Regions from separate parts of the Thermocoleostomius sinensis A174 genome, predicted to be linked through region 2. Evidence: riboswitches for the same ligand, from Rfam matches in the RefSeq annotation. Region 2 holds a riboswitch; the other holds the start of a gene.
The links. A riboswitch is a leader RNA that binds a small molecule or an ion and turns the genes downstream of it on or off. The one in region 2 is predicted to bind cobalamin.
Positions count from the first base shown of each region.

Region 1: it holds a riboswitch for cobalamin, as region 2 does, so the genes downstream of both, OXH18_RS19935 (DUF1636 domain-containing protein) here and OXH18_RS18210 (HupE/UreJ family protein) in region 2, are expected to answer to the same signal.

Region 1 is NZ_CP113797.1:4,615,855-4,632,262, forward strand. It holds gene OXH18_RS19900 (methyl-accepting chemotaxis protein) at 757-3,738, shown strand; gene OXH18_RS19905 (hybrid sensor histidine kinase/response regulator) at 3,937-7,422, shown strand; gene OXH18_RS19910 (aldehyde dehydrogenase family protein) at 7,507-8,913, opposite strand; gene OXH18_RS19915 (iron-containing alcohol dehydrogenase) at 8,986-10,194, opposite strand; gene OXH18_RS19920 (peptidylprolyl isomerase) at 10,316-11,056, opposite strand; gene OXH18_RS19925 (hypothetical protein) at 11,307-12,026, opposite strand; gene OXH18_RS19930 (hypothetical protein) at 12,601-12,822, opposite strand; gene OXH18_RS19935 (DUF1636 domain-containing protein) at 13,024-13,434, opposite strand; cobalamin riboswitch at 13,877-14,048, opposite strand; gene OXH18_RS19940 (chlorophyll a/b-binding protein) at 14,360-14,503, opposite strand; gene OXH18_RS19945 (hypothetical protein) at 14,854-15,993, shown strand; gene OXH18_RS19950 (threonine aldolase family protein) at 16,029-16,408, shown strand, end outside.
Region 2 is NZ_CP113797.1:4,205,200-4,221,607, forward strand. It holds gene OXH18_RS18200 (trypsin-like peptidase domain-containing protein) at 484-1,932, shown strand; gene OXH18_RS18205 (trypsin-like peptidase domain-containing protein) at 2,037-3,467, shown strand; cobalamin riboswitch at 3,567-3,710, shown strand; gene OXH18_RS18210 (HupE/UreJ family protein) at 3,731-4,423, shown strand; gene OXH18_RS18215 (hypothetical protein) at 4,451-4,975, shown strand; gene OXH18_RS18220 (AMP-dependent synthetase/ligase) at 5,524-7,752, shown strand; gene OXH18_RS18225 (3-hydroxyacyl-CoA dehydrogenase/enoyl-CoA hydratase family protein) at 7,772-10,117, shown strand; gene OXH18_RS18230 (thiolase family protein) at 10,132-11,313, shown strand; gene OXH18_RS18235 (acyl-CoA dehydrogenase) at 11,426-13,867, shown strand; gene OXH18_RS18240 (sedoheptulose 7-phosphate cyclase) at 14,518-15,759, shown strand; gene OXH18_RS18245 (O-methyltransferase) at 15,759-16,408, shown strand, end outside.

The DNA.
Region 1 (16,408 bases), 410 kb from region 2:
GGTCGGTCGGTCATACTTGAATTCAGCAACGCCTCAACAGCGCCTCAAAAAATATACTGAAGGTTTACTTTAACAATTTATTGATAGAAGATTTGGTAAAGTGTTGCCGAACTGATTGCTGAGCCTGTCCCCTGCATCGGACGATGAAGCTGTGATTGCAAGACCGTATTAGTGATACCAACTCTTGGTAATGCTGCATAGCATCCACCCGACTGCCTATGGCTCTTCCCTTCAGTACGGGGAGGTTAGGAGGGATCGGTACACTGTGCAACCGGATAGAGAATCGGTAGGTGAACAAGGGCGATCGCAGCTATGAAATTGCATAGTTGTAGAATCAGGGAATGAACCGCTACGGGTTGTACTACCTAGACCAGAGTATCCTTATCCATCAGACAGGTCGTCATAACCGCTGCAACCACTCACACCTTTAAGCGTGAATATAGAATAACTGGAAAGATTTTCACCTTGAGAGCACAGGCATTGTGATCAGGTTAGGCTCTACCATCCGAGTAGAACTCAACGTTGTACTCGCAGTTTATGGCGCACTCAAGTTTTAATTAATATTCGCTTGAACATATGACTTGAGCAAAACAATACTCGTGTAATACATCTATAAAGCTGCAACACAATCTTCCTGTTACGCCCGATTGTTTCTTGAATGAGTTGATGAAAACTCGCACACTTTCTAGCGGCCATCTCTGCAAAATGGGTGGTCATGTTTCAGCGTTTTAGAATACCCAAGTGACGGATCAACTGATGACAACTACTCCCTCCTCTCCTAAGTCCAATCCAGTAGAATCCTCGCGATCTCTCAATCAACTTCCTCTTTCAGACACGCAAGAACTGTCCGAGATTTCATACTCTAATTCTCAGTGGCAGCCTCTTCGTTGGCCACAGAGATTGGGGGTGAGAGCCAAAGCAACGGCCCTAGCTGTAATTCTAAGCGTAGTGCCTGTGGTGATTATTGGTGGAGCCGCAACCTACTTCGCTAATCGGATCATCACAGAGCGGACGTTGGAAGAAAAGGAAAAAGTTGCAAATGCAGTTGGTTTGCGACTGAATGAGTTTGTCCGGGCACGACTAGCTGATAGTGAGAAAATTGCCAAAGCCCCGTTTATGACCAATGCGGATGTATTGGAAGAAACTCCGCCCGAGTCGATCGTTGAATATTTTGACAACTTCATTGAGCAAGATCCAACTTATGATCAAATTGCCGTTATTCAACCCGATGGCGGCTATGCTTTCTTGAAAAACGGAGCCGGATTGCGCAGCAGCAAAGGAACCTGGCCCGCCGAAGATGACAAAATCAAACTCTTCGTTGAGCGCAATGTTCCCTATTTTTTGGAAGCGCGTGATACTCTGCGTCCTGCGGTTTCTCCGTTGCGGATGTCTAACACCACGAAAAAATCTGCCTTCTTTATTGCACTACCTGTTCTGAATCCTGAAACCAATCGCTTAAACTCGGTGATCTACAGCCGTACCAGCGCTGATAACATCTCCGCATTGATTAATCAGTATGTAGGCCTCCTCGTTGGCGGAGATGACCTTGAGAATGATCAGCTACGGTTTCACGTCATCGATCACGATACGGCTTATTTTGAAAGAACCGAAGACGGGCAGGAGATGGAAGTTTCCTCCAGCCGCATTGAACGAAATGGCGATTCGGTGCTGATTGATGGCCAGCCGTTTCAACCGGGTGGTGCAATTTATACCAAGACGAATCGGATCTTTGTGTCGGAAGACAATGAGGGAATCAACAGCGAAATGCAGGCTGTCTTTCCCAAATACGTAGAGTTACAGCAAGCGAATACGCCTACCACTGTCACGGATATCTCGCAGCAAGATGGCCAAGAATATTTGCTCACCTATGTGCCCATTCCCACTGTCGAAAATCTTTCGTTCGACTGGGGAGTACTTGTTGCCCAACCGACGGCTGTTGCCTTTGGACCTCAGCGAGCATTGACGCTATCACTACTGCTTGGTACAGGCATTGCCGCAATCACCGTAGGGGCGATCGCCGCGATTCTTGCCAACCGTGCTGCTCGTCCAATTGTGACTGCTACCGACGCGGTCGAGAAGATTGGGCGTGGTGATCTCAGCACCCGGTTAGAATTCCAAGGCAATGATGAAATTGCTAAGTTGGGCGAAAACATTGACAACATGGCGGCACAACTTCAGGAATTCCTAGAGGCAAAAGCTCTAGAAGCGGATCAGGAACGACTGTTGATTGCCGCACGGGGAACAGGAGCCATTCGTACCGCAGACTTGCAGGGAATTTTTGATCAAACGGTTGCAGGCGTGCGGCAGGTGTTGAAGCTCGATCGGGTAGTGGTGTATCGCCTCAATGAGCAGGAACCGCAGGGCGTGGTTTCTGAATCAGTCGGGCCCGATCTACCCAGTGCGCTACAGGAAGCCATCGTGGATGACTGTATTCCCTCAGAGCTATATGAGGCTTATCGCAATGGCCGCATTGTGGTAGCGAATGATGTGGCCCAGGCCGAGCTTAACCGTAAACATCTTGACCTGCTGCGACGCTTGGATGTGCGATCGCTGCTGATTGTCCCTATTGTGGGAGCCGATCGATTGTTTGGCTTACTGATTGCCCATTCGTGTTTTGCCCCGCGTCAGTGGCGAGAGGCAGAAATTAACTTCTTACAGCGATTAGGCAATGAGCTTGGCTTGTCTACTTTCTGGGCAACACTGCTAGAGGACACTGAGCAACTGGCGGAAGAACAGCGGCGACTGAAAGACAATCTACAAATTAGTGCGCTGCGCTTGCTGCAAGAAGTAGACCCAATCAGCCGAGGCAATTTGACAGTGCGGGCAAAAGTGACCGAAGACGAAATTGGTACGATCGCCGACTCCTACAACGCCACGGTAGAAAGCTTGTGTAAGATTGTGCGTCAGGTACAAGAAGCGGCCGCTCAGGTGGTGTCCACCACAGGCAGTAGTGAAAGCTCTGTGAAACTTCTATCGACAGAAGCGGCTCGACAAGCGGGAGAAATTTTTGCCGCCCTGGAACAAATTCAGCAGATGGCTAATGCGGCCCAAGCGGTAGCTGCTAATGCGGCCCAAGCAGAGATAGCCGTACAAGAAGCTGCCCAAACGGTTGAAGAAGGAGACGCAGCCATGAACCGCACCGTAGACGGGATGCAATCGATTCGGGCGACGGTTGCAGAAACCGCCAAAAAAGTCAAACACTTGGGCGAATCTTCGCAAAAAATTTCGACGGTGATTGATCTGATCAATGCCTTTGCGGCCCAAACCAATATGCTGGCGCTGAATGCCTCGATCGAAGCATCACGGGCAGGCGAATATGGTAAAGGCTTTGCAGTGGTTGCGGAAGAGGTCCGAACCTTAGCGCGGCAATCGGCAGAAGCGACCGAAGAAATTCGCAAACTTGTTGTCAGCATTCAGGCAGAAACCAATGAGGTGGTGCGAGCCATGGAAGTGGGAACCGAGCAAGTGGTGATGGGAACCAAGCTGGTGGATGAAACCCGACAAAGCCTCAACCGCATCACCAGGACCAGTACACAAATTGGTCAATTAGTCGAAGCGATCGCCCAAGCCACTATCACCCAATCGGAAACCTCCGAAACCGTAACCCGCAGCATGGAAGACATCGCCGCAATTGCCACGAAAACCTCCACTGAGGTGCAATCCGTTTCTGAATCTTTCACGGAACTGCGGCAAGTGGCGCAAACGTTGCAAGAGGAGGTTAGTCGCTTCAAAGTATAGCAGTGATGGGGATTGGAGGAATCGGCAACAGAGACTAGGGAATAGACCATAGGCAACCGTGCTGATCGTAATTAGCAAATCAATGAGCTTGATAGTGCTCCCGTTCCTATTTCTTGTTTTCCCTTTCAATTCCTAACCCCCAATCCCTCCCCCTTCCCTTCATTCTCAATTCCTAATTTCCAATCCCTGTGTCTTCGTATGGCTATTAACCCAGACATTCGTGATCAAGCCTACCAATTCTTCATTGAAGAAGCACCAGAGTTGTTACAAGTTCTTGAATCTGGATTGCTGACTCTCAGTCAAGATCACAGTACGGCAAAAATCCACAGTTTGATGCGAGCCGCACATACGCTGAAGGGCGGTTCCGCTAGTGTTGGCTTAGAGGCAATCGCGTTGTTAGCGCATCGGCTAGAAACCATCTTGCGATCGTTTTATAGCGATGAAATAACGATCGATACAGACTTAGAAAATCAACTATTGCAAGCCTACGATTGCATACAATTGCCCCTGACTGAACAAATTTCTACAGGTTCGTTTGATCCAGTTCATGCGTTGGCGATCGCTGATCCCATCTTCACGCAGATTGAAGCTCGCTGTGGTGAAGCGTTGCTGGAAACAGAGGCATATATGCCTAGTTCCAGCGAGTTGGGGATCAACATGGTGGCGTCTATTTTTGAAGTAGATGTGGCTCAGGGACTAGAGTCTTTATCCCATGCAATTGCGAAAGCAGAGATAAATCAAGAAACGGATAAAGTAGCTGAGTCCTTGCAGAGTCAACTCGATATCTTTGCTGGTTTTGCAGAGTTATTTAATTTATCCGATTTTGCGAAAATGATACAGACGGTGCGACAGGCTTGGGAAGCTCATTCCGATCGAGTTTTAGAGATTGCTAAATTGGCACTATTAGATTTTGAGCGATATCGCCAATCGATGATTTCTAATCAACCCAATCAACCAGTACAGCCATGTCAAGCCTTACTCGATTTGATTCACAGTTCAGACACGAGCTTAACTGATTTAAAGCCACTTGAGATTAACAACCCATTGACAGAGACAATCGAAACTGTTGACGCTAAGCACAATGTTTCAGAATCTATAGATGATTCAATGGCAGTAGATTTAGAATCTATAGAAATAAATTCTGGTGAAACTAATTTTGACTTAATTCTAGAAAGAATTAACGAAATCTCAAACCAATCAATTAATATTGATGAAAATCAGGAACAAGAAACAACACAAAACATTGATGTTTCTCTATTAGAAAGCTTATTTGGCTCTCAAGACACACTTGAATTTATTGATAACGAAGATATACCGGAGTTCTCAGAAGAATTCTTGGAAGATCCAGAGGAACTGTTAGAAGAAATAGATTACTTTGACTTTATTGTTGAATCAGAATCATTATCAAACTCGCTAGACGATCGATCGCAGAACTCACCTCCACTCAATTCTGAACTGGAACCTGAGATAGTTGAAGCAGCTATTGATAACTTAGCCGAAGACCCAGTTGAGAATGCGATCGCAGCAGCAAGTCCCCTCAATTCCTTCAATCCCTTCTTAACCGCTGATTTATCGACCGGAAGCAGTTTAGTGCCAGCGAATCCTTACCGGGATGATGCGCTGTCATTGCCGGATGCGCAGACGATTGTGCCAATGCGCAGTCGTGCTGAGGCCGAAGCTCAGACAGAACCAGACGCGCCGATCGCGCCACCGCTCACCGTTCGAGTAGATTCCGATCGCTTAGAGCGCATGAATCGCTTGATTGGTGAATTGTCGATCAACCACAACAGTCTGTTTTTGCAAAGCGATCAATTGCAGGGCACATTACGAGAACTCTTAAACCGCTTCTCTCGATTTCAATCGCTGGCCAACCAATTGCGCCAGTTTTCCGATCAATCCATCGTTGCATCAGAACGGTATCGGCTGCGATCGGATGTCCCTAGCGCCCCCACACCGTTACCACCTAATATGTTAGGTGCGCCGTCTTCCACAGATTTTTCGAGTACCACGGTGGAATTCGATTCTTTGGAAATTGATTCCTATGGCTTGCTTCATGCTCAATTGCAAAGCATCATCGAAGAAGTGGTGCAGTTGGAAGAAGCTGTGGATGATGTGGCGTTGTATGTGCGGCAATCTACGCAAATGCTGAACCAGCAGCGTCCTACCCTTACCTATTTGCAAGATGAAATTACTTGGGCCCGCATGGTGCCGATCGGTGAGGTGTTGAATCGGTTTCCGCGAATGCTGCGTGACTTGTCTGCTACCTACGGCAAACCTGTGGAATTAAAACTGGTGGGAACCGAGGTGTTAGTAGACAAAGCAATTCTGGAAAAACTTTATAATCCGCTACTGCACCTAATTCGTAACGCCTTTGATCACGGAATTGAACTGCCATCGGTGCGCCAGCAGCAAGGCAAACCAGAACAAGGTACGATTGAAATTCGCACATATCATCGAGGAAATCAAACCATTATTGAAATTAGTGATGATGGTCAAGGACTGAATCTTGATCGCATTCGGGGGCGAATTTTTGAATTGGGTTGGCTAACACCAGATCAACTGGCCGTTACTCCGCCTGCTCACTTGTTTGACTTCATTTTTGAACCAGGTTTTTCAACGGCTCGACAAGTCAGCAAGTTGTCTGGGCGCGGTGTTGGTTTAGATGTAGTGCGATCGCAACTAAAAGCGGTAAAAGGAACCGTGACCGTGGAAACAACTCCCGGTCGAGGCACTACCTTCACGCTGCGGTTGCCGCTGATGTTAACCATCACAAAACTGGTGATCTGTGCGGTTAGTTCTGCAACATTGGCGCTGTCTGTGGAACACATTGCAGAAATCTTGACTCCACGCCCTGAACAAACGCGACAATATGGCAATCAGCGGTTCTTGTTCTGGCAGCAGCAGATTATTCCAGTTTATCGCTTAGTTGATCTGCTCGACTATCGCTGTCCACTGCCAGAAACGGGTTCCAGCAAGGCGCTTGTCTCGGTTTCTTCCCCCCGCGACTGGGCAGCCCCCATGCTCGTGTTTCACAAAGATCAGCAGATCTTTGCTCTAGAAGTCGATCAGGTCATTACCGAGCAAGAACTGGTGATCAAACCCTTTAGCACCACGATCGCCGCTCCCAGTTACACCTACGGCTGTACGATTTTAGCGGACGGCAGTTTAGTCCCTGTAATTGATGCGATGGCGCTGCTTGCTACCGTGTTGCAGCCAGTCACCGACTCCCCCTCCAACTCTCCCGCATCTTCCTCACCCCGGTTAGCGGCGGCCTTGCCTACATCCGCCATTCCCATTAAAACTGCACAATCTCCCACGGTGTTGGTAGTGGATGACGCAGCCACCCTGCGCCGCTCGCTGGCCATTTCGTTGGAGCGCGTCGGATTTCGCGTTGTGCAAGCCCGAGATGGACAAGAAGCGATCGATCAGCTTGAGCAGCGTTCCTCGATTCAACTGGTGATTTGCGACCTGGAAATGCCCAACATGAATGGCTTTGAGTTTCTTAACTATCGTCGCCAAAATCCACAGATAGCCAAAATTCCAGTTGCAATTTTAACGTCGCGCAGCAACGAAAAACATCGTTGGTTGGCTACGCACTTGGGAGCCACCGCTTACTTTACCAAACCGTATTTAGAACAGGAATTCTTGAATGCCATCACCGATCTAATTCATGCCTCCTATTAACCCGGCCATATTTGATCTTGCATCCGCCCCCCTCATCCCCCTTCTCCCAGAAAAAGAGAAGATGTCGTGACAACAGTTGCCGGGTTAATAACTCTGCCGCAAATGCCACGCTCGTGGCTGCACAAACGATCGAATGCCGTCCAGCGATAGGGTAGAACCAAAGCCAGACTGACCGCGACCTGTCCACGGCAAGTAGGGACTGACTCGATCGCAGCAGTTCCAATAGGCCGTACCGCTGCGCACACGGCTGAGAATGTTGACTGCACGCGGGCGATCGGGTGTGTAAACCGCGGCGGTTAATCCATAGGCGGTATCGTTCATCAACGCGATCGCTTCATTGTCGGATGCCACTTTCTGGATACCAATCACTGGTCCAAAGGTTTCATCGCGCATCACTGCCATCTCGTGATTCACATTGACCAACACTGTGGGGGCAAAATACCAACCAGGGCGATCGACACGTGCACCACCGCAGAGCAACCTAGCCCCTTTTTGCACCGCGTCATCCACCTGTCGCTGAAGTTCAGCTAGTTGAGGTTTGCGGCTGACTGGGCCCAGATAGGTTGCCGCATCAGTTGGATCGCCCAATTGAAAGCCTTTCACTGCCTCCATGAATGCTTCAATGAACGCATCATAGATATGTTGATGAACATAGATTCGCTCAACTGCACAACAGCTTTGTCCATTGTTATAGAATGCACCATCAGCTAGCGCCGCTGCCACGGTTGATACCGATACATCTTCACAGACATACGCCGGATCTTTACCGCCCAATTCCAACTGCACCCGCGTCAATTGTTGAGCCGCTGCCGCCGCAATTTTCAAGCCAGTGGCATGTGATCCAGTGAAGAACACGCCCTGCAACGGTTGGTTCAACAGCGCTGCACCTGCTACACCGCCTCCAATTACCGGAATAAATACGTCATTGGGAACACCGACTTCATACAGTAACTCGGCGATCGCCAATCCTGTTAAGGTGGCAAATTCCGAGGGTTTGTACAGCACCGTGTTCCCCGTCAACAACGCTGGAATAAATACATTCGTGCCGACAAAATAGGGATAGTTCCAGGCAGAAATATTAGCAATTACCCCCAATGGCTCATACGTCACCACTTCTTCAAGGGCAGCCGTCCCAGGAATGACATCCGTCGCCGGATCGCGGTGCATGATCACAGGTTCCATCACCAGAGCCGTGTGCCTCAGAAAAAAGTCAATGCGGCTGGGGGTGGCTCGGAGTTCATTGAATGACTGAGTAATCGGCTTGCCCGTCTCAGAAGTCAACAATGCTGCCAATCGATCGCCTTCCTGCACTAACCGATCGCGAAACCGTTGCAGTATTTCAATTCGATCGGACAAAGGACGATTTGCCCAGCTTGGTTGAGCCATGTGGGCCCGCTGTGCTTTTTGGGCGATCGTTGTTCCATCGTCGATCGGCACCGCTTGAATCAGCGTTTCAGTCGCCGGGTTGATCAGATGCAGGGTGTCAGGCATGGAAGAAGGACAAGGGATAGGGGATGAGGGATAAACAACATCGTATAGGCAGACTTACGGGTACTGCCCAATTCAGGAACCAAACGCATCTTGAAAAATCGCATAAAAATCCGATCGGCTTACCGGACGCGGGTTCAATAGATGACAACCATCGCGTAGAGCCACTTCTACGAGGCGATCGATTGTGTCTTTAGGAATCCCTAGTTTGGTCAGGGTTGCCGGAATCGCAACGGTGTCGCGCAGGGTTTCAATCCAATCAATGAACGCCTGTCCGTCGGTGGCTTGTAGATTGACCAGCCGCGCCATGCGCAAAAACCGATCGGGGCTGGTGGGTAAATTAAATCGCATCGCCGCCGCCAACATTACCCCATTAGCCAATCCATGATGCAGATCGCACACCGTGGACAAAGCATGGGCGCAAGAATGCGTCACGCCTAATCCTTTTTGAAACGCGATCGCCCCCATCATCGAGGCATTTAACATACCACTGCGTGCCAACAGATGTGCGTCGATTTCGCGATCAGACAGTGTTCCTCCGGCGGCTAATCGCTGGGCAAATTGCACACAATCAACTAAATGCTGGGCAACTAGGGAAATTCCTTCTAGGGCAATGCCGTCACAGATAGGATGAAAGCCTTTTGCCAAATACGCTTCTACCAAGTGTGTCAGAGCATCCATTCCAGTAGCAGCAGTGATTTTGCTGGGCAAGCCCAATGTTAGATCCGGATCAGCTAGCACCACACAGGGCAACAGTTTGGGATCAAACACAATTTTCTTTTCGTGGGTCTGATCATCCGAAATTACGGCACTGCGCCCCACTTCGCTGCCTGTCCCAGCGGTGGTAGGAATAGCGACAATCGGTGGAATGGGTTGATTGATCGGACGCGCGTTGGGGTTGCCGTCTTCATACTCAAATAAATGGCCGGGATGATTCACCATTAGTGCGATCGCCTTGGCGACATCCACGGGTGCACCTCCCCCAATGGCAACAATGCCGTCTGCTGCGTGCCTTCTCCAAACTGCCAACCCGGACTCCACTTGTGAGACAACAGGATTGCCCCAAATTTGGCTGAAGACCGCAGGGTTGAAATCTGCCAGCAATTCCATAATTGAAGCGAACCAAGGCAATTGCGCGACATCGCGATCGGTAACCACCAATGGACGCTGGATGCCTAGGCTAGACAAAACATGCGGTAATTCTGTGCGGGCACCCGAGCCAAACCGAATGCGTGTTGGAAACTGATAGGTATGAATCGTATGCAAATCAACAGTGGCTGACACAATAGTACAAAAGTGCGACTCAACGGCTATGTGTCTCAGTGTAGAACGGGAGTTGCCAAGAGGTGCGCATTATTAACTAAACAGAATAATTCCCGTGAGGGAAGGGTTCTAAGCCACATGGCTAATTGCGCGACGCTCCCATCCAGATCTTGTCTGGGTCGGGCAATTGCTCAACTTGGGCATCAAACCATGCTGCAAACTGTTCTTGCAATAAGCGTTCTCGCATTGTCTCGTCTAGAGTGGCTGGAATCACTCGTTCAACTCTCACAATTATTTGTGACTCGCCAAAGGCGACAGGAGGTTGCACTTCTCCAATTGGTCGAGTGTAGAGAAATTCGCGCAGCCCAACTGGCAGTTTCCCAAATTCGATCGGCCCAATCACTCCACCTACTGGACCCTGAGAATACAAGCGGGCCACCTCTGCAAAGGACTGTTCTCCTTCGTGAATGCGAAAGAATAGCTCACTGGCCATATCTCGGTTTTCAACTTGAATCACAGAATAAATGATTTGATCGAGTTGATCTTTACGCTTAAGAAAATACGACTCTAATCGATGTCCCCACATTTGTTGCTTAAATTTGTCAATTCTTAAACGGCGCGTTGCAAGGCGCTCGACTTGAGTTTGGTCTAGACCATAATGCCATAACCAAGTTTGGAGTTCCGTATCTGATGCCAATTGCCGCTGTTGGGAAAACTCTGCACAGGCAGCGGCTGTTTCTTCAGGCGTACATTCAATGGTGGCAATCGCGCGATCGATAATGCTCTCGCAAATAACTTGAGGAATAATTTGATAATGAGTCAGTAGCGAGACTAGTTCTTCAGCAGTGATGGTGCGATTATCAATTTGAAGCGTGGTAGACATAGCGGCGATCGGAGATAAGAACTTGATAAATAAACAGGTTGTGAGGATTTCAAACTTCCACTAGAGTCCTTTAGGACTTTGGACAAAGAGAGTCCAGACAGCGGCGAAGAAAACCTAAAAGTATTGTCTAGTAATATGACCTAATCATTGATCTAGCAATACTTTTAGGCTGTTTACGAGGTAGTTTTTGCGTTGGGAATTAGACCCCGATTACAGCAGTCAATTCCCGCTGCGTTGAGTGAAACTCGACTTAAGCGTAAGTCGTGGTGAAATGATCGAAGTTGAGGGTATAACCTGTGCTACCGCTGTATTGATAGACTTGGAGGAAGTAATTACCAGACAAATCGGTGCGAATGCTATCGCTCAATGTACCACCCCGCGTCGAGCTACCCACGACTTCACCCGAGTCCACGATGCCGTTGTTGTTGTTATCACGAATCAGACGAATGTCTGCGTCGTTGCTGAGACCTGTTAGGTTAATATTAACGCCAGCATAGAATCCCAACGAGAACGAGTAAACGTCGGCTGTATTGTAATTGCTGATCGAACCGCCATAGTTTCGATCGCTGGTCAGCGCTCCAACATTGACTTCTCTTGACAACAAGTTACTCGGACGAGCCGTGGAAATATCCAGATCGTAATAAACAGCAGTACCACTATAGCGATACACCTGAGCCAAGTAACGACCGCCAGATAAACCACTCACGTTTACCGAGTCATCAGAAGTACCACCGCGAGCCGAACCGGTGATGTAAGTATCGCTAGCATCTACAACACCGTTATAGTTGTTGTCACGATATAAGCGAATATCAGCATCACCGTAACGGATATTGTGCAGATTCAGGTTGATATTTTGATTGGAGCCAAATACATCAAACGAAAAGACATCTGTAGGATCGGTAGTGGTTACGCTATAGCTGTTACGGCTGATCGGAGTGGTACCAGCAGTTCCAACATAGTAATTAGCCATTTGAGTGTTCCTTTTAGATAGAAATAGGTTTTCGATCGTTCCAAAAACTATCGTGATAAAAGTAGCTTTGGAGTGTAGAGAATGTTAAGTGCTTTGTCTTGAAGCTCTTTCTTTCTCTTCTTTTACTGTGCCAAATATTAGAGTCTGATAACAGTACCCGGTCGGGTACTTTTGGGTAAGCTCCTTCAATAAAGCAAGCAGCATCTTTATTTATCAGGGATCAGAACATGTTTTATGCAGCCTGCCCGATGGAGTGCTGAGGCAAGTGCAACAGGATTTTCCTTGCGTGCCGCCACCCTGGCATTCATCCTTTGTTGGTATTGGATTGCCGTATCCGCTCTCGTCTTCCTGCCCCTGCTCTCAATCTTTACCAGCAATCCTATCGATCGCCAAAATGAATGATAGCCCCTACAGTAAACTGTAGAGGCTACTTGCTTGGATTGACCCTAGGTCAGATCTTTAACCTAACGTGCCTTGCACTGGTTCTCGTCTATCCATAGTTGAATGAGTGATTTGATCTTTAAATAATCTATCTAAAGAGGTAGCTAAGCTAATCAACTTTCCATCTGAGGTACTACTCTGAAATCATATTTGTGGTTGATTGAGTGGTTGATTGAGTTGATTGAATCGTATTCACCTGAACTGAATCTGATGAAAGTGGCTGTGTAGCCGAGGTCTGCGGTACAGGTAGCAGAACTGAGTGGATGGGAGCGTCTGTGATGAGGACACCAACCAGAACACCGAGTAGGGCAACCAAGGAAACTTCGGCGATCGCTTGATGAAGAGGTTTGACCATAGTGGCGTTGACTTTCAGGGATGCTCCCATTCTGTCAGACCAACTTTTCAAGCAATAGCCTCAACCAAGCAACTTGATTGAAGATTGTTAATTCAGTAAAAATTTCCCTAGCTTATGCAATGCAGCTAGGTGTCTTGGTAAAGTGTTCGGTATAGTGAATCTGTTCGACTGGGGTCGATTGAAGTCGCTTGGTAGTTGACTTTAATTGGACTGACTCAATGCGCTGATTTCAACAGGTGAAGGGGGTAGAACCACGAGTAGATTGTTCCGAATTAAGGCAGGACGCTCTTTGTAAGGAACATGTCCGGTAGGGTGAAACAGGTATTGCTGACTAAATTGCAATAAATCCGCAACTGATCGTCCCGGAGAAAGATTGCTTAAAATAAAGGTCAGCTTATTAGCAGCGGCAAACGCTACCATGCAAGAGCGGCTACACGATCCCATGCATCGCACAGGTTGCAGACGCATCACGTTACCGTCAGCGGTTTCTAGGTTTTGTGTTTTAAGTTCTTGCTGAAGCCGATCGAACAAGTCCTGTCCTCCAGCGTTAGCCGTTGAGTTGTCTTTAGAAGAACGGCAAAGCGTACAAACAAATAGTGTGTGTTGAGTCATTGGTGAACCAGATGTTGATCAATTAGTTGGTACACAACGAATAGTAACCGTTGGTCATCAGGGTTGAGTAAAGAGTGAACTTCCATTCTGCTGTTATCTATCTTGCTTGCATCTTCTGTACAAGTAATTGCACTGTTTCAATCGCGTTTAATTGCGCAACTTTTTGTGACAATCGTCGATTTCTAAAAACATCTCACTAATGTCACTTATCGATATCAACTGTGATCATTAGGCAAATGGAAGCAGCAAGCCAGAAAAGTTATTCCCAAGCCTCAAAAAATCAGTCACCTCATCAACGTGCTGATTTTATACAACTATCCTGAAACTCAATCGAATTACCTGAAGCTAAAACCCGATCGCTCCTGAATTAGACAGACTTCTAACTCTGATTTTTAGTACAATTCTTAGTACAAAATTAAGCATCACCCGTGCCTCGCAGATGAAAAACATCAACCAATTGGCGGGCATCCTGACTCAGAAGCATATAGTTTGAAAATACGATTCAAACATTTTATTCTTCATCACAGTTGCGGGACAGCGCCGGACTTACACCAGACTTTCCCCCTTGCGTCTGATGGCTGTTTCCCATCAGAACCAATTGCTACCTGATACTAACATGCCCTTGATAAACTAATAGACAAACCATAAAAGTTGACCAAAGGTTAAACCAATCAAGACACTAAACACTTGAAACACTTGTTAATATTAAAACTCGTTTTCGCTGTTAGGTTGCGCAGTATAGCGACCCCTCCCAACCTCCCCTCGTTAACGGGAGGAGCCGCAGGCAGTGGGGTGAATTTCATGCAGCACAAATTCGATGCAGCATGAAAAAATAGAGTTAATAATTAGAAACGCGAAAAAAGGGGTGCTGCCCTTCTGCACCCCCGGTTGAATCATGCACTAAATTCAATCACTGTTGTAACGATTACATTAAGCCAAGCTGGGAAAGAATTCCTTGACCGGTGATGAATTCAGTCGCTAAACCGATTGCAAAACCCAGCATAGCTAAGCGGCCATTCCAAGTTTCAGCAAACCGTGTAAAACCGAACTTTGGCTCTTGCGTTTCCATAGTGCTTAAACCTCGCTTGAGATCAACCTTGTGTAACTAAATTTTACATAAATTCAAAAAAGGTTGCAAGTTGCTCGCTTGCCATATTTTGTGAACTTTTCGCTTGAAGCCCCCTGTTGCACAGTTCAGCCTGACGAAAAAATGCCAATTGTTCGTCTGCTGGGCGATCGGGCACTAAGTGATGGTTGAAATCGTCTGTCACCTAGTCCGAATTATGTGATTTGGATCACGTCAAGGAGCACTAATTTTTTCTGGCTCTTAAATCTAGCGCAACTGGTTGTGGCAAGACATTGCCCAGTGTCACTAAACAAAACTCCTCGTTGATTTGGTGCTTGATTGGGATAACACCTATGGTTCGTATAGTTCGACTCTTCAAATTAACCGCTGGTTATCAAACAACCAAAATGGCAGCCCTTACTGTCATGCTAATGTTGGGTGTGCTTCACACTGAATTAAGTTTGGCGACAGAACGGCTACAGCCCATGCCATCGCTCGCGTCAACCTCCAGAATTCGTCAGTCCCATACTTCGTGCGACCGGTTGCCCCATCACCTTGCTAACCGAGTTCGCCGCGACTTGGCCCGTCAGTTACAAATTCCACGTCGGCGATTAAGCATTGTTGATTATCGTCGGCAAGTATGGTCGGATGGGTGTTTAGAGTTGGCGACTCCTGGCGAATTTTGTACCCAAGCGATCGTTCCGGGTTGGCGAATTGAACTGACAGACGGCACGCAAAGATGGGTCTATCACGCCGACGAAACAGGGCAAACGCTGCGATTGCAGTCTCACTCAACAACAACCGATGAAACCATGCTGCCAGATACAGTAGCCGATCGCATCCTGAAAGTGGCTGCCCAAGAGTCTGGTTTGTCTGTGGCAGAGCTTAAACTCGTGGAGGCCCAACCTCGCCTATGGGATGGATGTTTGGGAATGGCGCCTCCAAATGGGGTTTGTACGCAGATTGCCATCGATGGCTGGCAGGCGATCGTGACTAGCCCAACGGAAAGCTGGGTCTATCACAGTGATGGTACTGGGTCAGATGTGCGCTTCAATGCCACAGCTAGCCCCATAACTGGTGCGATCGGTCTCTCGTTTATTCCGGCTGAAGAACTGTTTTATCCCGGCAACAACGTTGTGTTTCAAATGACGACCAAGGACGGGCTTTCGGGAACAGCCAGTAAAATGCTGCTGTTGGAAAATGGGCAAGTAGTACAGTTTGTCGAGGAGCAAGGAGTGGAGACTGTGACTGAACTGGCTCGACTTTCTCCGCGACAAGTGCAAGTGTTTGATCAGCAATTACAACAGTATAGTTTTAGCCATTTCAACGGTCTTTACTATGGCTCACCTATAGCCGATACTCGGACAATTACAGTGATGGGCAGAGGTGGTACGGTCCGATACGCTGATACGGCGATCGATCAGTTACCATCAGCGTTACAGCGTGTCATCCAAGCTTGGGAGCAACTGATTGCAGCAAATCTGCCTGAATGATGCGATGAACTTTTGTTTCTACGCTTACCGTCATGATGAATGCTAATTTAGAGCAATTTGCCAGTGATAACTACTCTGGCATGTGTCCAGAAGTGTTGGAGTATATGCTGCAAGCGAATCAAGGTCATGCTCCAGCCTATGGCAACGACAGTTGGACTCAGAAAGCCGCTGATTTGTTTCGAGAATTGTTTGAAACAGATTGCGAAGTTTTCTTTGTCTTTAATGGAACGGCTGCCAATTCTCTATCGTTAGCGGCTTTGTGCCAGTCCTATCACAGCGTCATTTGTCATGAAATGGCCCATATTGAAACCGATGAGTGCGGCGCACCGGAGTTTGCTTCTAATGGCTCTAAATTGCTGCTAGGAAAAGGACAAAACGGCAAGCTCACGGCTGAGGCAATCGAAACGATCGTCAC
Region 2 (16,408 bases):
CAAGCTCACGGTGGATTTGATGTTTAGGAGTAGGGGCGTTCGGTTAGCGTCCCTACTTTGTTTTTTTAGTAGAGTTGTTTAACTACAAGGTGAAGCTATCAATTTTTTATGGAATTTGAGCTAGTCTATTTAATTCTCAATAGGCAGGGTGGAACTCCAAAAATATTAACAATTTCAACATTGACATCTCTGGTTGATAGTAAGCAGAAATAGAGAAAGGCTTTGCTTGGGATTGACGTGAGAATCGGCATTCAATGAATGCAATGCAAATAGGGCTTGTCGATGGCAATCACAGCAATCTTTTGTTTACGCATGTTTACGCAAGATCCCTGAAGCAAACCCTCTGTGTCATCCAACGAGCGAGTGAAGGTTGCGAGTTCAGTGTGAATTCTCAACGAACGTCCAAAACGCGAACTGGTGCGATCGTGCCTGTGTATTTCTATGTAAAGGGCTTTGTACTGTACCTATCAACAAGTGGTGAGCATGACTATCAATTTTTTTCGGTTAGCGTCCTCTAGCTTAGCTGTTGCCGGAACGGCTCTTGGTTTAATAGGACTGAACGCTTTTATACCGCTAGAGGTTTTTACGCTGAAATTAGGAACTCGACAAGCAATTGCTCAGACCAACATAACCGATGATCCAGAAGAGGGGGTGAATGTTCGCGTCTACCAAGCAGCTAGCCCGGCGGTGGTGGCGATCGAAACTGCAACAGGCAGTGGCAGTGGTAGCATTATTCGCCCCGATGGGCTGGTGTTGACAAATGCCCATGTGGTGACAGGGTCAGAAACTGTGACGGTCAAACTTGCCGATGGTCGAGAATTTGAAGGGACGGTCATTGGCTATGGAGAGGGAGGACTGGACTTGGCCGCCGTTCGTATTGTCAGCAACGAACGCAATTTTCCAACCGTGCGAGTTGCCGATCCAGAAGCGGTGGCGGTTGGTCAGCGGGCGTTTGCGATTGGCAGTCCGTTTGGCTTTCAAGGCACATTCACCACAGGCATTGTCAGCCGATTAGATCGCAATCGCGGGTTAATTCAAACCGATGCCGCCATTAATCCTGGAAATTCTGGTGGTCCATTGCTCAATAGTCGCGGAGAATTGATTGGAGTCAACAGCGCCATTCTGTCCCCTGGTGCGGGAGCTGGCAATGTGGGAATTGGGTTTGCCATTGCTACGGATCGCGTAGATTCGTTTCTGGTTGCCGTTGAAGAAGGGCGAGCCCCCACGGCTCCCCAACAATCTCCCCTGTTAGCGGGTGGAGCCGCTGCTGAACGGTTGGCCCTCAACAACGAACCGATCGAAGTGAAAGGAAAGCTGGATGAGGAAAGTAACGTTCTCCCTAGCGATAATAGCTACTTCAACGCCTACACCTTCGAGGGCGATGCTGGACAACGGGTTATTATCGAAATGAATAGCCAGGAATTTAACTCCTATTTGATTTTGCTCTCGCCAGAAGGAAACAATGTTGCTCAAGCAGGTACGGACAATGGGGCCAGAGATTCGCGGATCGAGGTGACGCTACCAACCGAAGGCATTTATACCATTTTGGCGAATACCTATTCCGCTGGTGAAACCGGAGAGTACACACTAGCCCTCTCTACCACTGGCTTAAGCCCAATTTTGCTGAAGGAAGAGGGACGGTTAGGGCCAGAGTCGCAGGTGCTTCGAGCCGATGGGACATTCTACCAAGAACATACCTTCCAAGGACAAGCAGGACAGAGTGTGACGATTGTGATGGAGAGCGAAGATTTTGATACCTATCTGATTTTGCTCGGTCCAAATGAACAGGTGATTGGACAAAATGACGATGCGTCGGCTGGAACGCTCAACTCGGTGTTGACCGTCACATTACCGGTCACTGGAACGTACCGAATTATTGCCAATGCCTATGAACGCACCGGGCAAGGGGCCTATACCGTGACCGTTCGCTGACCGAGCCTGATTGCTTCACGGCTAAAATAGCGCTGTACCTCTGGCTACAACCTTGTTCTATGTCTGTTTTTTAAGTTGCTTTCGCTGAGTTGCTTTAACGTCTTATGAGTTTTCAAGTCCTCCGTCTCGCATCGTCGGGTCTGATTGTTGTGGGCACAACCCTGGGGCTAACTCTATTTAACGCGATGTCTCCGGTGGAGTGGTTCAGTGTATCTGGGTTTGGCCGATCTGCGCCTCGCGTTGCACTAGCCCAAGATGCAGAAACAGTTTATGCCGAAGTTAGTCCGGCAGTTGTCTCGATCGAATCCGACAGTGCGACGGGGAGTGGCACGTTGATTCGCTCGGATGGGTTGGTGCTAACCAATGCCCATGTGGTTGGAGATGCCCGATCGGTGACAGTGATTTTAGCGGACGGCACTCAGTATGTGGGCGAGGTGATTGGCTATGGAGAAACGGGTCTCGATTTAGCGGTAGTTCGTCTGCAAGGAGACGATTCCTTTCCAACCGTCCGCATTGCTGAACCAGGGTCTGTCCGCACGGGGCAACAGGTGTTTGCAATCGGTAATCCCTTCGGACGTTTCCAAGGCTCCATCACGCAGGGAATTGTGAGCCGTATCGATCGGGAACAAGGATTGATCCAAACAGACGCTTCGATCAATCCAGGCAACTCCGGGGGGCCATTGTTGAACAACCGAGGGGAATTAATTGGTGTCAACACGGCTATTTATGCTCCACGAGGATCGGCCGGAAATATCGGCATCGGCTTTGCTATTCCGATCGAACAAATTCAACCCTTTTTAGCGGCTGTTAACCAAGGGGCTGCCCCACGAACTGCTCAACAGCAAACCCCATTTGTTGAAGAACGCACTGTACAACCCTTAACGCTCAATAGCCAGATTCAAGGCAGGTTAGATGACAACAGTGGTATTCTGCCAGCCGATAATAGCTACTTCAATGCCTATTCATTCGCGGGTAGGGCAGGACAGCAAGTGGTCATCCATATGAGTAGCAGCGAATTGAATCCGTATTTGATTTTGTTATCTCCTACCGGAACCGCTTTGGCTCAAGATGACGACAGTGGTGGCGGCCGTAATTCCCGCCTCAGTGTGACATTGCCAGATGATGGCACGTATTTGATTTTAGCTAATTCGTATGCTGCTGGAGAACAAGGTAATTATCAGCTAGAACTGTCAACTATTGCCACAAACCCTCAACCAACAGTCGCAATTCTTCAAACGGAAGGTCTCCTCGGTAGTAGTTCACCGAAGCTGGAAGATGGCAGTTTATACGAGGAGCATAGCTTTCAAGGAAACGCCGGTCAAACCGTTACCATTTCCCTAGAAAGCAGTGACTTTGATACCTACTTAATTTTGCTAGGGCCCAACGATCAAGTCATTGGTGAGAACGATGATGCTGCTTCCAATACACTCAACTCCACTTTGACCATCACCCTCCCGGTGACGGGAACCTATCGTATCATTGCCAATGCCTATGACTCGGAGGGACAAGGGCGCTATGTTTTAACTGTTCGGTAAGGGAGCAGTGTGGTGAACGCGAAGCAGAGGCGTTGAAACTGCATTAACTTGCTTTGTGTCAATTCCGTAACTTTGCATTAGTCCGCCCTGACCATGCTAATCTCTTAAGGTAACGTCGGTTCTGATGGGGAACAGCCATCAGACGCAAGGGGGAAAGTTCGGTGCAAATCCGGCGCTGTCCCGCAACTGTGATGAGATGTTTCCTCTCTGAGTCAGGATGCCCGCCGATCGCAAATCCATCCCTTTTCATCTGCGAGGTACGGATGAACCAACATTCTGGCTTTTCTAGATTAATCCGCTGCGATCGTCCCTTCAAGCAAGCAGGGCTTCTAATATTTCTAATCATCGCCAGTTTTTTGTTCAGCAACTCTCCTACACTAGCTCACCACGCAATGGGAGAGAGAGTTCCCGCCAATTTCGTTGAAGGCTTTCTGTCAGGTCTGGCTCATCCTGTGATTGGCGCCGATCATTTTGCATTTATTGTGTCTGTTGGATTACTAGCTGCGATTAGTTGTCAAGGAATCAAGATTCCGATCGCTTTTGTGCTGTCAACAGTAGCAGGAGCCGTGTTCCACTTGATGCAAATCACATTACCAGCGGCTGAGCTTTTCATTTCTGGATCGGTGCTGCTATTTGGTATTTTTCTGACCCTGAAGCAGCAGCCCAATAGCTGGGTTTTAACTGGATTAGCTGCAATCTGTGGATTGTTTCATGGCTATGCCTACGGAGAATCTATCTTTGGTGCAGAAATGACGCCGCTGGTTGCCTACCTGGCAGGCTTCACTGTGATTCAACTCGCAGTGGCTATTGCCGCTTTTTTCATTGGTAAAGCGGTTCTCAAGCAAGCCACTGAACTGCCTAATTTGCCGCTTCGGTTTGCTGGGTTTGTCATTTGTGGCGTAGGTATTGCTTTTCTATCGACCCTAATTGTTGAAACGATTTTCTCAGCATTGTGACAAATTGAAAGTGAGGGATTTTAGATAGTGGCTGTAAGCAAAGGATGGTACGTCAGTTTGATTGCAATCGGCAGCGTTAGTAACTTGATCTATCCTCACGTGCCACTAGTTAGTTTTGCTACTCTGGCGGGAGTAACCCTCCGTCGCAACCAGGCGATCGTAGCGATGGTGTGCATTTGGTTCGTCAATCAGCTTGTTGGTTTCACGATTCGACAGTATCCACTGAATGCGATCGTGCTGCTGTGGGGCTTGACGATGGGCTTAGGAAGTATTCTGGTTGCCTTGATCGCTTCAATGCGCCCAATGTTTAGTTATCACGGTTGGGTAGGACAACTCCTGTGGCTAGGAGTAGCGCTGCTGCTGGGGTTCACTGTTTACCAAAGCAGCACCCTGCTAGTCCATCAATGGGTGGGAATGCACGGTTTGACGGTCGATGTTCTCCTGCGCATCTTTGTACGTGATGGAATGTGGACGATCGGTCTCTATGCAATTTACTACGCTATTCACAAAGTCTTCCGATTAAACTATCAGCAACGATTGAAAAGCCGATAAATCAGTAATCAACTCTCACAAAAATCTAAGTATCTTAATCTTTCAACGTCCATTCGTTCAAGAAATGTATAAAATCCGACAAATTCGTTATTGAATGGCTACACTAAAGCTACTAGCTAGAGAGAAATGAGACGTGTTGGAGTCAATTTTCTCGAGCCATGAAAGTTGTTGCTAGTTACTACCAAACTGAAAGGAGATACTGAAGATATTGGCACTTCAGGTGTCAGTCATCAGCATCAACAATCTAATTGTGCCCGATTGCACAAGTAGATCTTGCATTGCTTGAAATACAAATTATTTATCAACCCTGATCTAACTCAATACGCTGCTTATTGCACGATTGCTTCCTTGCTTGACATTAGCTTATTCAAGCTTGATGGCTCTGCTTTTGCTGTTAATCAGAAAAAGGTTTCTTATGAAAGAAATTATATCCTGCACTTCATCTTGCACCTCTTAATTGATTGTTTTTGTCTAATTTGCATTGTTGTGTAGTTATAGCCTTTCTTAAAAACTACTGATCGCCGAAGAGAATTGCTCTTCTAAAGAAGATGATAGGAACTAAAACCACCAAACCTGTTTCGCCTGATTCTCTTACTGTGAGATTGGGGCGAACCTTACCTTCCTTGTTGAACGAAGCTTCTCTTCAAGTTCCCAACCCTCATGCGTTTAATCAGTGGACTGAATCAGGATGGCAATCGTTGTCGAATCAAGCCTTTCAAACGGCAGTCGAATCGCTGGCGGTTGGCTTGCTAGAGTTGGGGTTGCAGAAAGGCGATCGAGTAGCGTTATTGATGCACAGCGATGTTAATTTTTGCGTGGCTGATTTAGGTTGCTTGCTTGCAAACCTAGTTGATGTCCCGATTGATCTAACTCAGACCCTTGAACATATTATTTTCGTACTGGATCACAGTGAAGCGCGAGTGCTGATTGTTTCTAATTTAGATTTATTGCAGCAAATCTTGCCCTATCTTTGGAATATGCCTCAGCTTCGCTACATTATTGTCGTAAGCGTTCCTGAAGACTGGCAGGCAGTTCGATCGCAATGGATCACTTCCGCTTCTACACCTGGAAGCCAATTCCCCACCAAAGAGATTCCTGAATCTGCTTGTCTAGATATTCCTATGCTGCTGCACCCAGCGTCTCTGGAGCAATCCCATCCAACAGTTCCTCAATGTCTTCAAGTTTTCTCACTCGAAGAAATTCAGCACAACGGACAGGCATCTACAATCAATCCTCGATCGCTTCATGACGCCATCGCTGCGCATGATTTAGCCACGATTGTATATATTCCCGACGAACAGGGGCAACTGCAAGGAGTGATGCTGACCCACGAAAATATATCGGCTAACGCGCTAACCTCATTCTCGGTCATTCCAAACCTCAAACGAGGAGCACAAGAGGTTGTGCTTTCCTTTTTGCCCCTCAACCATGTTCTAGCACGAACGCTGTTATATGGGCACATCAATTATGGTCATAGTATCTATTTTTCTAGCCCCAATCGTGTGATGAAGCAGTTGCAGGAAGTACATCCTACTGTGTTGACCACGGTGCCGCTGTTTCTAGAGAAGATTTATAGCAAAATTCTGGAACATAGCCACAAAGCCTCTTCAATTGTAGAGCGCCTGCTGCTACGCTGGGCGATGCGACTGGCAAAACGCTACGAAATGGAACATCAACCAAGCGGGGTCTATGCAGGGTTGCTAACGCTAGCGGATTGGTTGGTGTTTGCAAAATGGCGATCGGTGTTTGGAGGGCGCTTGCAGCATCTCATTTGTGGAGGAGCCGCCCTGCGCGCCGAGGTGGCTACGGTATTTGCCGCCGCGGGTATTCCAGTGATGCAGGGGTATGGACTCACACAAGCCAGTGCTGTTGTATGCTGCAATCGGGGTTCTCACAACCGCCCCGGAACAGTTGGTACTCCCATTCCGGGAGTTGAACTAACGATCGCAGAGGATGGCGAAATTCTGATTCGTGGTCCTTACATCACACCGGGTTATTATCGCAATTCTGAAGCCACTCGATCGCTAATTGATTCGCAGGGTTGGCTCCATACAGGAGATTTGGGAACGATCTCTGAAGATGGATTTTTAAAGATCGTAGGACTAAAAAAATCGCTGTTTAAACTTTCGACTGGCAAATACATTGCTCCACAACCTATTGAGCAACGTCTAATGCAATCACCGTTCGTCGATCGAACAATCGTCATCGGGGCCGATCAAAAAACGTGTGCTTTATTGATTATTCCTAATCTAGCAGCCTTGCACCGCTATGCATTGGAGTTTGGAATTGATTCACCTAATGATGCCTTACTGAAGCATCCATGTGTACTAGCCTTGTATCAAGCTTTAGTCAACGTTGCGAATTGTCATTTGCCATACTGGGCCATCGTTAAGCAATTCCGATTGATTCATCCAGATATTATCTCTAACGCTGAACAGAACTCGATCGAACCACTCAGCCGGACGGCTCTACTACAACTCTTGACTGATGAAGTTAAGGCATTATTTGCTGAAATAACGCCTCAGGTAAGACCTCAAAATATCAAAGTTTTGACAAGCCCTGATGCAGATAAATGGAATATCAATGAGCAAGCTGGGTCTGAAGTGATTGATTTACTGTGTTCTTACCTTCCCGACGCAACTTGTCCTGTTTTTGCTCAATCATTGAATCCGCGATTGACAACGCTGCGATTGATCGTGCCATTTATGCTTTACACCGGAATGAATATACCTGAATTTTCTAGAGGCATTGCAGAGCAACTCATTACGATTCTTTAAGGGGGAGGCTATCAGAATCATGAATAAACCATTCCGAACTGCTGCTGTACTCGGTGCTGGAATTATGGGCACTCAGATTGCTGCTCATCTTGCTAACGCCGGATTGACTGTGCATTTACTAGACTTGCCTGCTCAATCATCTGATAAAAACGATTTGGTAGAAACTGCATTTAAGAAAGCGTTGAAACTATCTCCTCCCATTTTCTTTACCAAGAAAATCGCCCATCGGGTCATATTAGGCAATTTTGAAGAACATTTTCACCGAGTTGCCGATGTGGATTGGGTGATTGAAGCAGTAGTAGAAAAACTAGATGTTAAACAGCAGTTGATGCAGCAGTTAGAAACGGTCATTCGAGCCGACACGATCGTTTCGACAAACACAAGTGGTTTACCAATTCAAGCAATTGCAGAAGGACGATCGCTATCATTCCGTCAGCGTTTTTTAGGTACGCATTTCTTTAATCCACCGCGATATCTCAAGTTGTTAGAATTAATTCCCACATCTGACACCAATCCAGATGTTTTGAAGCGAATGCAGTGGTTCGGACGATCGGGTTTGGGCAAAGGTGTTGTGATTGCCAAAGATACTCCTAACTTCATTGCTAATCGTATTGGTATGTATGCTGTAATGCTAGGATTACAAGCTTGGACAACCCAAGGATACACGATCGAAGAAATCGATGCCCTGACCGGAACATTGGTCGGACGTCCTAAATCTGCCACCTTTCGCACGGCTGATTTAGTTGGGTTAGATACCCTGCTGTACGTCATCGAAAATTTGTATCCTGCTATTCCCAATGATGAGAGCCGTGAAGTGTTTCGGGCACCTGAAGTGTTGCGTAAATTGGTGTCTACGGGCACATTAGGTGCAAAAACTGGGCAAGGATTTTACAAAAAACAGAACCAGCAAATTCTCTCGTTAAACCGAGAAACCTTTGCCTATGAGCCTGCCAAGTCGTTGGATTTGGGCGATTTGTCGGCGATCGAGCCGTTGCCGTTAGCCGATCGGTTACGGGCCCTTTATGGTGCTCCTGGACGAGCGGGTGCATTTTTCCGGCAAACTATGCTCCACATTTTGGGCTATAGTGCTCGACGGATTCCTGAAATTGCCAATTACCCGGTAGAAATCGATCGAGCTATGCGTTGGGGTTTTGGTTGGGAACTGGGCCCGTTTGAAATTTGGGACGTGCTAGGGTTTGAAACGGTGCTGGCAGACATGAACGCTGCGCATATTGCGATTCCAAACTGGGTGGAGACAATGCACCACAATGGAGCTAGAAGTTTCTATTGGAATCATCATTATACTTATGAGTTGCAGTATCAATATGTGCGGATGGAAGCACCAGCTGATGAGATCAATCTGGCTGATCTCAAACGCATTGCCGATCGCACGCTTTGGCAAAATTCTGATGCTGCATTACTCGATTTAGGAGACGGGGTGGCTCTGTACGAGTTTCGCTCCAAAGGCAATACGTTGAGCCTGAATGTAGTGAACGGACTGGCAGAGGTGCTTGATCGCCTGGAAACTCAGGATGATTTGCAGGGATTGGTGATTGGTAACGACCGCCCCAATTTTTGTGGAGGGGCAAATTTGGCAGAAATTGCTGAGATGGCGCAATCTGGCAATATGGAGGCGATTAACACCTTAATTATTCAGTTCCAGTCACTTCTTCAGCGGATTCACTACGCTTCAAAACCGATTGTTGCTGCTGTTCAAGGACGTGTTCTCGGTGGCGGTTGTGAGTTAGTTATGGCTTGTCCGCAAGTGGTGGCCGCTGCAGAAACCTATATTGGACTGGTGGAGTTGAGCGTTGGTCTCATTCCAGGAGCAGGTGGTATTCTACGAACTGTTTCTCGATCGGTAGAACGGGCTGCAACTGAATCTCCTGAACATATTCGTCCATTCTTGCAAGCCGCCTTTGAAACGATCGCTACAGCCAAAGTCTCAAATAGTGCCTACGAAGGTCAAGAATTAGGATTTCTTCCATCCACAACTCACATCGTGATGAATGCCGATCGCCGTTTATTCGTGGCTAAGCAGCAAGTGCTTCATCTCAGTCGGATTGGCTACACACCACCTCCTCGACAAAACGCTATTTTAGTTTTGGGGCGTCCAATGCGGGCTGTTTTGGAACATGCTGCCTATATCTTTCAACAGAGTGGGTTTGCCAGTGACTACGATCGCTATCTTGCTAATCGCTTAGCTTATGTCATGACAGGCGGAGAGCTAACGGCTCCATGCTTTGTTTCCGAAGAATATCTACTGCAACTAGAGCGAGAAACGTTTTTACCACTCCTGGGTCAGCTAAAAACTCAGGAACGGATTGCACATGCACTGAAAACGAAGAAGCCGTTGAGGAATTGATGAGGGAAAGAACGATGAAAGCTGCATACATCGTTAGTAGTGTTCGGACAGCGGTTGGTAAAGCACCACGCGGGGCACTTCGCACGATCCGTCCAGATGATATGGGGGCCGTCGCAGTGAAAGCCGCGATCGATCGAGTTCCAGGATTGAAGCCTGAGCAAATCGATGATGTAATTTTAGGTTGTGCTTTTCCAGAAGCGGAACAAGGTTTCAATTTGGGTCGTATTGTAGCCCAGCGTGCCGGATTGCCAGACTCAGTTGCAGGCTGCACGGTAAATCGATTTTGTGCATCAGGGCTGCAAACGATCGCGATGGCTACACAAGCAATCATGACTGGACAGGCGGAGGTGATAGTAGCAGGGGGAGCGGAATCGATGAGCTTGATGCCGATGGGAGGACATGGCATGGCTCCTAATCCGGATTTAATGACAAACATGCCGCAAGTCTATTGCACAATGGGACTGACGGCTGAACACGTAGCGCAGCAGTATCAGATTTCCCGTGACGATCAAGATGTGTTTGCTCTACGATCGCATCAACGCGCTTTGGCTGCCATACAAGCGGGCAAATTTGCCGAGGAAATTGTTCCCCTTCAGGTTCATGAAACCCTGTACAAGGACGAGCGACTGCAAACTCAAGATACAGTATTTCAGATCGATGAAGGTCCCCGGGCCGATACTAGCTTAGATGCCTTGTCCAAACTACCAGCTGTGTTCCATGCCAAAGGCACCGTCACGGCAGGCAATGCGTCCCAAATGTCAGATGGAGCCGCTGCAACCGTGGTGATGAGCGATCGCCTGGTCAATCAACTAGGCGTTAAACCTTTGGGACGGTTAGTCGGATTTGCGATTGCGGGTGTGCCGCCAGAAATTATGGGAATTGGCCCGATTGCAGCCATTCCTAAGGTGTTACAGCAGGCGGGGCTGACGCTGAATGATATTGGCTTAATTGAACTGAATGAGGCGTTTGCTGCTCAAAGCTTGGCTGTGATTCGCAAACTTGATCTCAATGAAGAAATTCTCAATGTGAATGGTGGGGCGATTGCGTTAGGGCATCCATTAGGAATGACAGGGGCAAAACTGACGGCAACGCTACTGCACGAAATGAGACGACGCAGCGTGCGCTATGGGCTGGTGACAATGTGTGTAGGTGGCGGTATGGGTGCGGCAGGAGTGTTTGAGAATTTGATGGTGTAAGGCTGATTCTGGCAGTAGAGGTATGGTATTCAATCGGTACGATTTCTAAAGTATTCAAGCAAACGCTTGAATGCTATACCTTACAATTTTTTATTTAATTTAGTGAACTATTATGATTTCTATTTCCTTAGCAATCGCCTTTTCAATCTTTATTTTCTTTTTTGCGATTTTTGGCTACCTTAATGTTCCGTTTTGGGTGTGGTCAATTTATTTTGTCTTGGCTCTACTTGTATTTCATACATCAATTTGGATCTTAATTATATTTTCTGTCGCTATTGCAGGACTTAATATTCCTTTGATTCGTCAAAATTTAATTACTCATTCAATCATGAGGGCAATTCGTATTTCTGGTGTTTTGCCAACAATATCAGAGACAGAAAAAGCGGCGATCGAAGCGGGGACAGTTTGGATAGAGGGAGAGTTTTTCACGGGTGCACCGAATCTCAAACGGTTGATGAATGAACCGTATCCGAAACTGTCACCAGAGATTCAAGCGTTTTTAGATGGCCCGGTTGAACAAGTTTGTCGTATGGCAACAGATTGGGAGATTTACCGCCACAAAGACTTACCGCCGGAAGTTTGGAATTACCTGAAACAAGAACGATTCTTTGGCATGATGATTCCTAAAGAATATGGTGGGTTGGGGTTTTCTAATCTGGCGTATAGTGCCACGATGGTGAAACTTGCGTCGCGATCGTTCATTCATACGGCTACGGTGGGGGTCACCAATTCCCTTGGTCCGGCTAAACTGCTGCTCAGTTATGGTACGCAAGCCCAGAAGGAGTATTACCTGCCCCGTCTCGCACGCGGAGACGATATTCCTTGCTTTGCCCTCACAGAGCCGCAGGCAGGATCAGATGCGGCTAGCATTACCTCATGCGGGGTTGTGTTTCGCGCAGGTAATGGCAAATTGTACCTGCGCTTGAACTTTCGCAAACGCTATATTACTTTGGGCGCGATCGCCACGCTGATCGGATTGGCGATCAAATTGCACGATCCGGATCAATTGCTGGGGAAGGGGAAAGACGTTGGCATTACTTGTATTCTGGTTCCAGCCAATACGCCGGGTGTGGTACTAGGAAAACGCCATGATCCGATGGGTGTTCCGTTCTATAATTCACCGATCGAAGGGCGGGATGTGATTGTGCCGATTGATCAGATTATTGGCGGAATCGAGCAAGCGGGACAGGGGTGGAAGATGTTGATGCAGACGCTGGCGGCCGGACGGGGAATTAGCTTCCCTGCCACCTGTACAGGCATTGCCAAATTTGTCACTCGTGTCACCAGTGCCTATGCGACAGTGCGGCGACAGTTTGGCTTGTCGATTGGGCGTTTTGAAGGAATTGAGGCACCCTTAGCGCGAATTGCCAGCCTCACTTATTTGCTGGAAGCGGCGCGGCTTTACACCTGTGCAGCGGTCGATCGGGGTGAACGTCCTCCGGTGGTATCGGCCATTGCCAAGTACCACTTTACTGAACTGTCGCGCCAATTGATTAACGATGGTATGGATATTTTAGGTGGTTTCGGTATTTGTCGCGGTCCCAGAAACCTACTAGCCAACATTTATATTGCTACTCCGATTCCTATTACTGTAGAAGGTTCCAATATTCTCACTCGTTCATTGATGATTTTCGGACAAGGCGCGATTCGCTGCCATCCCTATCTTTACCAGGAAATAGAAGCGCTCAACAGTGGAGACACCGTTGCCTTCGATCGAGTGTTTTGGCCACACCTTGGCTTAATTTTTCGCAACGGTGTTCGCGCCATTTTGTTGAATCTATCGCGTGGCCGATTGGCGTGTCCTCCGGTTCGGGGCGCAACAGCTATCTACTATCGCAAGCTAGCATGGGCAGCCGCTACGTTTGCCTGTCTTGCCGATCTAGTGTTGCTCACATTCGGCGGCACGCTGAAGCGTCGAGAAACCCTAACTGGACGCTTTGCCGATGTTTTGTCCTGGATGTATTTGATAATGGCTACCTTGCGGCGCTTTGAGGCAGAAGGACGCCATCCAGATGATTTACCTTTGGTGCACTGGTCAACGCAATATGCTTTTGCCCAAATTCAACAAGCACTAGAGGGAATTTTCGCAAACGTTTCTATTCCTGTGCTGGGCGCAATTCTGCGTGGCCCGGTGGCTTGGTGGTGGCGACTCAATCCGATCGGCACATCTCCAAGCGACATCCTAGGTCATCACATAGCACGCAATATACAAATTCCTGGAGACATTCGCGATCGTCTCACCAATGGCATCTATTTACCTGCTCATTCGGATGAAGCCTTGGGACGGTTAGAGAAAGCATTTCAGTTGTCTATTGAGGCAGAAAACGTTCTCAAACTAATCAAAAATGCTAGTCAAACAGGTCAACTGCCTCAGTCTAAACCGGAATCGTTAATCGATGCGGCTCTTGAGGCGGGGGTAATCACCGCAGAAGCTGCCCAACTTGTGCAAGAGGCAGAGCGGATTCGAACGGATGCGATTCAAGTAGATACCTTTACGCTAGAAGAATATCAGCGCGATCAGCTTATTCCGGTTAACTTGGCCGCGATTGGCTAATACCCCTACGTCATGCATGCAAATCGTCAATGTAAAAGGACATTCCAAGCTTGCCAATTCCCCCTTCTTTTCTAAGCCCTATTCCTAGAAGGATGTTTGAAACGTCGCACATCTTACGCCTTCATCCTCTAACCCCTTCTCTGGTAGGACAAGGGGAGCGAGTGTCCGATTCCTTCTCCTGGGGGTGCGGGTGCGGGCAATTTGAGCCAGCATTAATACTGTTCAAATAGCCTCTAAGATATACACCGTTGCTGTAACAAGTTCATGTATTTAGAAATACACAAATGAATGTAAACTTAGAAGCTTTACTCATCCTTGAGTTAGTATTTTTGCTCGATCTATCTAATATGGAGTAGGAAAGGTGAATAGGTATCGTGGAAGAAACCAGTAAAATCGTCGATCGCTGATTAAAAAATTGCAAAAAATTACAACTTCTTAGCCAATGATGAGGACTTTTCATAAAAGCTTCTCGTTAGTTGAGCTTTCTTACTAATTCAAACATCTGCCAAAGGGTTGATTTTAGCAGGCTTGAGACCCACGGAAAACTAGGATTCTTTAACCGAATCTTAATTGCAGCTTATGTGCAAATCCTTAGAATTCTGTTAAGTTATACAACAATTGCAATTGCTGTTTAAGCTAAGGTAATCTCAATGGGTAACGTCCAAGCTACGTTCACAGCCACCGATACAGCTTTTCATGTTGAAGGCTACGAAAAGATCGATTTCAGTTTGCTTTATGTTGATGGTGTATTTCGCATCGGCAACGCTGAAATCGCAGACAGTTACAAGAAATTCGGACGCTGCCTGATGGTCATTGATGCTACTGTGTACGAGTTATACGGTACTCAAGTTCAGCAGTACTTTCAGCATTATGGAATTGATCTGACACCATTTCCAATCACGATTCGAGAAACAGACAAGACACTGCAAAGCTTCGAAAAAATTATCGATGCTTTTGCAGATTTTGGATTGGTAAGAAAGGAGCCTGTTCTGGTTGTAGGAGGTGGTCTAACAACCGATGTTGCTGGATTTGCCTGTTCTGCCTATCGTCGCCGCACCAACTACATTCGCATTCCCACCACATTAATCGGTCTAATTGATGCCAGTGTGGCTATTAAAGTAGCGGTCAATCATGGCAAGCTCAAGAATCGATTGGGGGCTTACCATGCCTCGCAGAAGGTTATTCTTGATTTCTCATTTCTGAAAACATTGCCGATCGATCAAATTCGCAATGGCATGGCCGAATTGATCAAAATTGCAGTGGTTGCCAACGCTGACATCTTCAACTTGTTAGAGCAACACGGTGAAGCACTATTGCGGACTCACTTTGGATATGTAGATGGCTCGCCAGAACTGCAACAGGTAGCCCATGATGTCACTTACAATGCCATTAAAACCATGCTGGAACTGGAAGTTCCTAACCTGCATGAGTTGGACTTGGATCGTGTCATCGCCTACGGTCATACCTGGAGTCCTACGCTAGAGCTTGCACCTGAGATTCCTATGTTTCACGGCCATGGCGTCAATATTGATATGGCTTTTTCTGCCACAATTGCAGAACGGCGTGGATACATCAGTGAGACCGATCGCGATCGAATTTTGGGATTGATGAGTCGTTTGGGATTAGCCATTGACAGTTCGTATCTCACCAGTGAGTTGCTTTGGAAAGCCACCGAATCGATTACCCGTACTCGCGATGGTCTACAACGAGCCGCTGTCCCTCGTCCGATCGGTCAATGTTTCTTCATGAATGACTTAACCCGTGAAGAACTTGCGACTGCTTTAGAAGCTCATAAGTACCTATGTAGTCACTATCCTCGTCACGGAGAGGGAATTGACATGTACATGCAAGTCGAGCAGCAACCCGATTCGTTACTGATGGGAGTGGCTTAATGACCAACCCAGCTAGACCTGTGACACCATTGGGCATCTTAGCTGCCAAGTTAGAACACATTGTTCAGCAAGCTCAGTCCACCTCCCTTTCAGCGCCTCTGAAGCAGGCGATCGAAGAGGCGTACCATTTGGCTAGTGGACTTGATCCCTACCTCGATCGCTGTACCACACCTGAATCAGCAGCATTGGCAGCGTTAGCGCAGAAAACCCAGCAGGAAGACTGGAGCAGACGCTTCTCTGATGGGGAAACTGTTCGTCAGCTTGAGCAAGAGATGCTGTCCGGGCATTTGGAGGGACAAGTCCTGAAAATGCTGATTCACATGACTAAGGCCAAGCACGTTTTAGAAGTTGGTATGTTCACTGGCTATTCAGCTTTAGCGATGGCAGAAGCCTTGCCAGAAGACGGGACACTGATTGCCTGCGAAGTTGATCCCTATGTTGCTGCATTTGCGCAGCAGTGTTTTCAGTCCTCCCCTCATGGCAATAAGATCAAGGTTGCGATCGGCCCTGCGCTAGAAACGATGCAGCAGCTAGCCGACGCAAGGGAAACCTTTGATTTGGTGTTTGTTGATGCCGATAAAAAGGAATATGTAGACTACTTCAAATTGCTTCTAGACAGTAGTTTGCTCACTCCAAATGGTTTTATCGT